2 regions of the Acidovorax sp. 69 genome follow, and region 2 is predicted to be linked to the other one. Evidence: riboswitches for the same ligand, from Rfam matches in the RefSeq annotation. Region 2 holds a riboswitch; the other holds the start of a gene.

Region 1 (3,408 bases), 4.0 Mb from region 2:
ATCTCATGGCAGGGCACCATGACGCCCATGTTCACCACCTCGAAGTTGTTGCATTGCAGGACGACAGTGACGATGTTCTTGCCGATGTCGTGCACGTCGCCCTTGACGGTGGCGATGATGATCTTGCCTTTGCTGCGCACGTCGCGCCCGGCCAGCTCGTCCTGGCGCTTTTCTTCTTCGATGTAGGGAATCAGGTGCGCCACGGCGGACTTCATCACGCGCGCGCTTTTCACCACCTGTGGCAAAAACATCTTGCCCGCGCCGAACAGGTCGCCCACCACGTTCATGCCGTCCATCAGTGGGCCTTCGATGACATGCAACGGGCGGCCGCCCTTGGCGAGGATGGCCTGGTAGGCCTCTTCGGTGTCTTCGGTGATGAAGTCGGTGATGCCGTGCACCAGCGCATGCGACAGGCGCTCGCCCACCGTCTTGGGGTGCTCGGGCGTGCCGCGCCATTCGAGCTTCTTGCTCTCGTCCTTGGCGCCGCTCTTCGCGGTTTCGGCAATCTCGACCAGGCGCTCACCGGCGTCGGGGCGCCGGTTGAGCACCACGTCTTCCACACGCTCGCGCAGCACGGGCTCCAGGTCGTCGTACACGCCCACCATGCCCGCGTTGACGATGCCCATGTCCATGCCCGCCTGGATGGCGTGGTACAGGAACACGGTGTGGATGGCCTCGCGCACCGGGTCGTTGCCACGGAAGCTGAATGACACGTTCGACACGCCGCCCGACACCTTGGCGCCCGGCAGGTTCTGCTTGATCCAGCGCGTGGCCTCGATGAAATCGACGGCGTAGTTGTTGTGCTCTTCAATGCCGGTGGCCACGGCAAAGATGTTGGGGTCGAAGATGATGTCTTCGGGCGGGAAGCCCACTTCATCGACCAGGATGCGGTAGGCGCGCTCGCAGATTTCGATCTTGCGCTCGTAGGTGTCGGCCTGGCCCTTTTCGTCAAACGCCATGACCACGGCCGCCGCGCCGTAGCGGCGCACCAGGCGCGCCTCGTGCTTGAACTTGTCCACGCCCTCCTTCATGGAGATGGAATTGACGATGCCCTTGCCCTGCACGCAGCGCAGGCCGGCCTCGATCACCTCCCACTTGGAGCTGTCGACCATGATGGGCACGCGCGCAATGTCGGGCTCGGAGGCAATCAGCTGCAGAAAGCGCACCATGGCGGCCTTGCTGTCGAGCATGGCCTCATCCATGTTGATGTCGATGACCTGCGCGCCGTTTTCCACCTGCTGGCGGGCCACGGCCAGGGCCTCTTCGTACTGGCCGTTCAAGATCATCCGGGCAAATGCCTTGGAGCCAGTGACGTTGGTGCGCTCGCCGATGTTGACGAACAGGGTGCCCTCGCCAATGGAGACGGGCTCCAGGCCAGAGAGTTTCATGGGGGGCAGAGATACAGCGGACATAGGACTCACCTGTGCAGGGGCAGCAGAAAAACAGGTGAGCGTCGTTGCGGTGGGGCTTAGAACTTGTTCTTATGTACCCAAGCCTGACGGCCCCGTCGTGGTGAGGGGGCCGCTGCAACGCTCCTTGGGCAAGTGCCGGATTTTACCGGCTCAGCGCACCGGCAGAAACTGCAAGAACGTGCCGCCCACAATCCCCTGCACATAGCTGATGGCAGCGCGGCGGTACTTTTCGGTGGTGAAGGCGGCCAGCAGATCCAGCCGCGCAATGATCTTGCCAAACTCGCGCTCAAAACTCAGGTTGCGGCCCTGCGCACCGATCTCGTCGGCCAACAGCAGTGGCTGGCCCTGGGCATTGCGGCGCTGGGCCAGCAGCCACACGGCGCTTTCCACGTTGCGTGCGGCGTTGTAGAGATGCTGCGCATCCACGCCATCGAGCAAGAAAAATTCGGTCTTGCCACCATGGGCCGTGATGATCATGTCGGCCGTGGCGTGGATGAACGCGGCCACTCGGTCACCGGCGAACTCCGGGGCCAGTGCCAGGCCCATCGCGGCGATATCGCGGCGCCCCTGCAGCGGCGCCCAGGGCTGGCGCTGGATGACCGCGACACGCACCTGATCGATGGCCTGCTCGCGGCTGGCAACGCCGCCCTTGCGCCATTCGGCGGGGTTGCGGCGGTAGAGCTTGTCCATCAGGCGGAACAAGCCCTCCAGGTTCTCCTGCATGGCCAGGCTGGCCATGCGGTTGGTGTCGGACTGGGCCAGTTCGCCGGGCGACGCGGATGCGCCCTTCACCTCGCCGCGCGGAGTGGGTGCATGGCCAGCGCAGCCGGCCAGCACGGTACACAACAGCGCCAGACACAGCGCACGGGAAGAGGAAAAAAGCCCACACATCGTGGCGCCATTATCGGCAGCGCAGGGGCCGCCCAGATCGGCCTTCGCACAGGGTTCACACGGCGTGACGGTTGCGCAGAGAGAGGCCCGTGGCCCCGCCCTCAGGCCGTGGCGACCTGCACAGGGGCCATGGCCGAGGCCGGGAGGCCAAAGAGGTGGTCGAACACCCAGTTGAAGACGAAGGTGTAGCAAAGAAAAAACACGATCAGGCCCAGGTCCATCACGAACGCCTGCCACAGGCTGATGCCGAACCACCAGGCAAACAACGGCACCAGAGTGAAGACCAGACCGCCCTCAAAACCGATGGCGTGCGCCACGCGCCGCGCCACGCTGCGACCACGCACGGCCTGGCGCGACTCCCAGCGCTCGAAAGCCCAGTTGAAGACAATGTTCCAGACGATGGCGATCACGGAGGCGCCCACCGCCACCACACTGGAATGACCCGCACCCTGGCCCGTGAGCAATGCCAGGCCTGCAGTGGCTGCCACGATGGCGATCAGTTCGTACAGGCTCACGTAGATCAGTCGGCGCTTGACGCCTTGCAGGCCAAACAGAGTGGGTTTCTTGTCCATGGGGGCGACTTTATATTCGCCCGACTGACATATAAAGTCAGCTTATTTCAGTTTTTTTGATAGATCATTCGCGCCATGGCCTTCCATTCCGACAGCGTGCAGGTCTTTCTGGCGGCACTTGACCACGGCTCGTTCTCGGCGGCTGCGCGCGCGCTGTCGCGCGTGCCGTCGGCTGTGAGCATGACCATTGCCCACCTGGAGGCCGAGCTGAACGTGCAGCTATTCGACCGCAGCGGTCGCGAGCCCCGCCCGACAGCCGCAGCCCGCGCGCTGGAGCCCCAGGCCCGGCTGCTGGCAGGGCAGTTGCAGCAGCTCAACGCCCAGGCTCTGGCCCTGACGCAAGGGCTGGAAGAGCGCCTGACACTGGCGATAGCGCCTGAGCTGCTGGCCGCCCGCTGGACGGGGCCTCTGGCCGCCCTGGCGCAGGAGTACCCGCTGCTGCAGGTGGAGGTGCTGACGGCCCCGCAGGTGGATGCGCTGGCACTGCTGCACAGCGGGCGCGCACAACTGGCGCTGGTGTTTGAGCGGCCCAG
Region 2 (3,408 bases):
GTTCTGCGGCAGTCAGCGCGGCAGGCGCAGCGGCGCCCGAAAGCGGCGATTTTACCGGCGCCCGCTGCGAACCCCTTGTAGCCCCTTTTTCTTTTTGCCCCGGTTCCCGCTCAGCCGACTCGCGCCTGCTCCTGCGCATGCCGGGCATACATCTTCTGCATGCCGCCCAGCCAGCGGTCGTAGTCCTGGCCCTTGTTGCGGAAGTACTGCGCCACCTCGGGATGGGGCAGTACCAGAAAGCGCCCGTCCTGCATGGCCTGCAGCACATCACCCGCCACCTGCTCGGGTGGCAGGATGCCGTCGTGGGATGCCGAGCCACCGTCGCCCGTGACCATGGCGGTCTGCACCGACTGGGGGCACAGGCAGGCGACGCCCACGCCACGGCGGCCATAGGCGATGCGCAGCCACTCGGCAAAGGCCACGGCGGCATGCTTGGTGACGGCATAGGGCGCCGACTCCACGATGGTCAGCAGCCCGGCGGCCGAGGCCGTGACCAGGAAGAAGCCCTCGCCGCGCGCCACCATCTCAGGCACCACGGCGCGCGCAGCCCAGACATGGGCCATTCCGTGGATGTTCCACATGGCCTCCCACAGCGGGTCTTCCAACTCAATGCCACCGGGGCGGCCCAAGATGCCGGCGTTGGAGATATAGGCGTCCACGCGGCCGTAGCGCTCGCGCGTGGTGGCCACCAGGGCCTTGATGTCGGCTTCGCGCGAAACGTCGCAGCGCAGAGCCAGGCCACCGATCTCGTCGGCCACGGCCTGGGCGGCTTCCAGGTGCAGGTCGGCCACGACCACGGCATGGGCGCCCTCCTGTGCGAAGCGCCGTGCGATGCTGCGGCCTATGCCGCTGGCGCCGCCGGTGACGATGATGACCTTGTCCTGGGGGTCCATGGTGTGCTCCTTGATGGGTCTTTTGACGGATCGCCAGTGTCGGGGGCTCCGCAGCGCAAGGCAGCCGCGCAGGTGACATGTTTGCGGCCTGATGGGTTGTGGGGTGCTGCGGCCCCACCGTTTGCCAGGGATGTTTCACCGCCGCGCACTTGCTTTTATAATGCGCCGATCCGAGGAGCGTTGCAGCGTCCCCATTTCTGGCGGGGCGTGAGGCTCGGAGTCATCTAGCAACGACGCTCATCCACTTCTCGTGTGGTGAGCTTTTTCACTCCCGCGACCAGTGGTTTTTCAAACATGCTTTGGAGCACACCCTCATGAACGCACGCGTCAACGCCCCGGTCAACACCGACTGCATCATTGCCGACATCGGCCTGGCCGCCTGGGGCCGCAAGGAAATCCGCATCGCCGAAACGGAGATGCCCGGCCTGATGGCCATTCGCGAGGAATTCGCTGCCAAGCAGGCGCTCAAGGGCGCCCGCATCACTGGCAGCCTGCACATGACCATCCAGACGGCGGTGCTGATCGAGACCCTGCAAGCCCTGGGTGCCGAGGTGCGCTGGGCTTCTTGCAACATCTTCTCCACGCAAGACCACGCTGCCGCTGCGATCGCCGCTGCCGGCACGCCCGTGTTCGCTATCAAGGGCGAAACCCTGACCGAATACTGGGATTACACCCACCGCATTTTTGACTTCGGCCCCGCAGGCAGCGAAGGCGAAGGCCCCAACCTGATCCTGGATGATGGCGGCGACGCCACGCTTCTGATGCACCTGGGCAAGCGCGCCGAAAAGGACGCCTCCCTGATCGCCAACCCCACCAGCGAAGAAGAAACCTGCCTGTTCGCCTCCATCAAGGCCAAGCTGGCCGTGGACCCGACCTGGTACAGCCGCAAGAGCGCCCAGATCATCGGCGTGACCGAAGAGACCACGACAGGCGTGCATCGTCTGAAGGAAATGTCGGCCAAGGGCTCGCTGATGTTCCGCGCGATCAACGTGAACGATTCGGTGACCAAGAGCAAGTTCGACAACCTGTACGGTTGCCGTGAATCGCTGGTGGATGGCATCAAGCGCGCCACCGATGTGATGATTGCGGGCAAGGTGGCTTGCGTGGCCGGCTACGGCGACGTGGGCAAGGGCAGTGCCCAGGCCCTGCGTGCCCTGTCTGCCCAAGTGTGGGTGACCGAGATCGACCCCATCAACGCCCTGCAGGCCGCGATGGAGGGCTACAAGGTCGTGACCATGGAATACGCCGCCGACAAGGCCGACATCTTCGTGACCACCACCGGCAACAAGGATGTGATCACCCACGACCACATGAAGGCCATGAAGGACCAGGCCATCGTCTGCAACATCGGCCACTTCGACAACGAGATCCAGGTCGCGTCGCTCGAACAGTACGAGTGGGAAGAGATCAAGCCCCAGGTGGACCACGTGATCTTCCCGGACGGCAAGCGCATCATCCTGCTGGCCAAGGGCCGTCTGGTGAATCTGGGCTGTGGCACCGGCCACCCCAGCTTCGTGATGTCGTCGAGCTTTGCCAACCAGACCATTGCCCAGATTGAGTTGTTCACGCACAGCGACTTCTACGAAAACGGCAAGGTCTACGTGCTGCCCAAGCACCTGGACGAAAAGGTGGCGCGTCTGCACCTGAAGAAGGTCGGCGCGATGCTGACCGAGTTGAGTGACGAACAAGCCGCCTACATCGGCGTGCCCAAGCAAGGCCCTTACAAGCCTGATACCTACCGGTATTGATGTCCATGGAGCGGTCGTGTGCCGCTCCCTGTCGAGGGGCCACCCGTGGATCGGCAACGCCCGGTTTGCCGGTGGCGCTGGCTTTTGTGGTGCGCCCGTTGCATGCACGTGGGAGTCGCCGCGGGGTTACTCCTGAAACAATAGCTGTTAGCGCTTTATGTATAAGCGCTAGAGGCTGTTTTCATTCAAAAAGGATGGCGCATGCGCGCAGATGTTTTTTTGGTAGAGGCTGGTCATGCGACCACCCGCTCGCAAGCGCAGCGGCTCATTGCGGCAGGCGTGCAATGGCGACTGTCGCCTTTGTCCCCCTGGCAGAAGGTGTCCAAGAACGGCGACGATATTCCGTCCATCGCTGAGGTTCATCTGCTGGATGACGCTGAGGCCAAATACATTTCGCGCGGGGGGCTCAAGCTCGAAGGGGCTTTGCAAGTGGCTCGCGTACCGGTGAAGGGGTTGCGTTGCCTCGACGTGGGGCAGAGTACCGGTGGCTTCACGGATTGCCTGTTGCAACAGGGCGCGGCCCAGGTCATTGGCGTGGACGTGGGGCACAACCAGTTGCATGAGCGGATGCGCAGCGATCTGCGGGTGATCTGCGTGGAGGGCATGAACGCACGCTCCCTGACGCCGCAGGCACTGCAGGACGCCTGTGAACTGTCCCTGTCCGAAGTCATCGAGACCGAAGAGGACAACGAGACCCAGCCCGAGGCACCCTACAGCTGGATGCGCAATGGTGGGCAGGTGGACGAGGAGTACGACGACAGCAACGA

The links. Region 2 has a riboswitch for S-adenosylhomocysteine ahead of ahcY (adenosylhomocysteinase). Riboswitches for the same ligand answer to the same signal wherever they lie in the genome.
Region 1: linked by a shared signal. The riboswitch ahead of metH (methionine synthase) and the one ahead of ahcY (adenosylhomocysteinase) in region 2 are both predicted to bind S-adenosylhomocysteine.

What each region holds. Positions count from the first base shown of each region.
Region 1 covers NZ_PGEP01000001.1:4,861,864-4,865,271, forward strand. The annotation lists gene metH (methionine synthase) at 1-1,412, opposite strand, end outside; S-adenosyl-L-homocysteine riboswitch at 1,442-1,544, opposite strand; gene CLU85_RS22385 (hypothetical protein) at 1,563-2,303, opposite strand; gene CLU85_RS22390 (PACE efflux transporter) at 2,405-2,875, opposite strand; gene CLU85_RS22395 (LysR family transcriptional regulator) at 2,951-3,408, shown strand, end outside.
Region 2 covers NZ_PGEP01000001.1:866,058-869,465, forward strand. The annotation lists gene CLU85_RS04050 (SDR family oxidoreductase) at 111-893, opposite strand; S-adenosyl-L-homocysteine riboswitch at 1,060-1,139, shown strand; gene ahcY (adenosylhomocysteinase) at 1,208-2,641, shown strand; gene CLU85_RS04060 (TlyA family RNA methyltransferase) at 2,843-3,408, shown strand, end outside.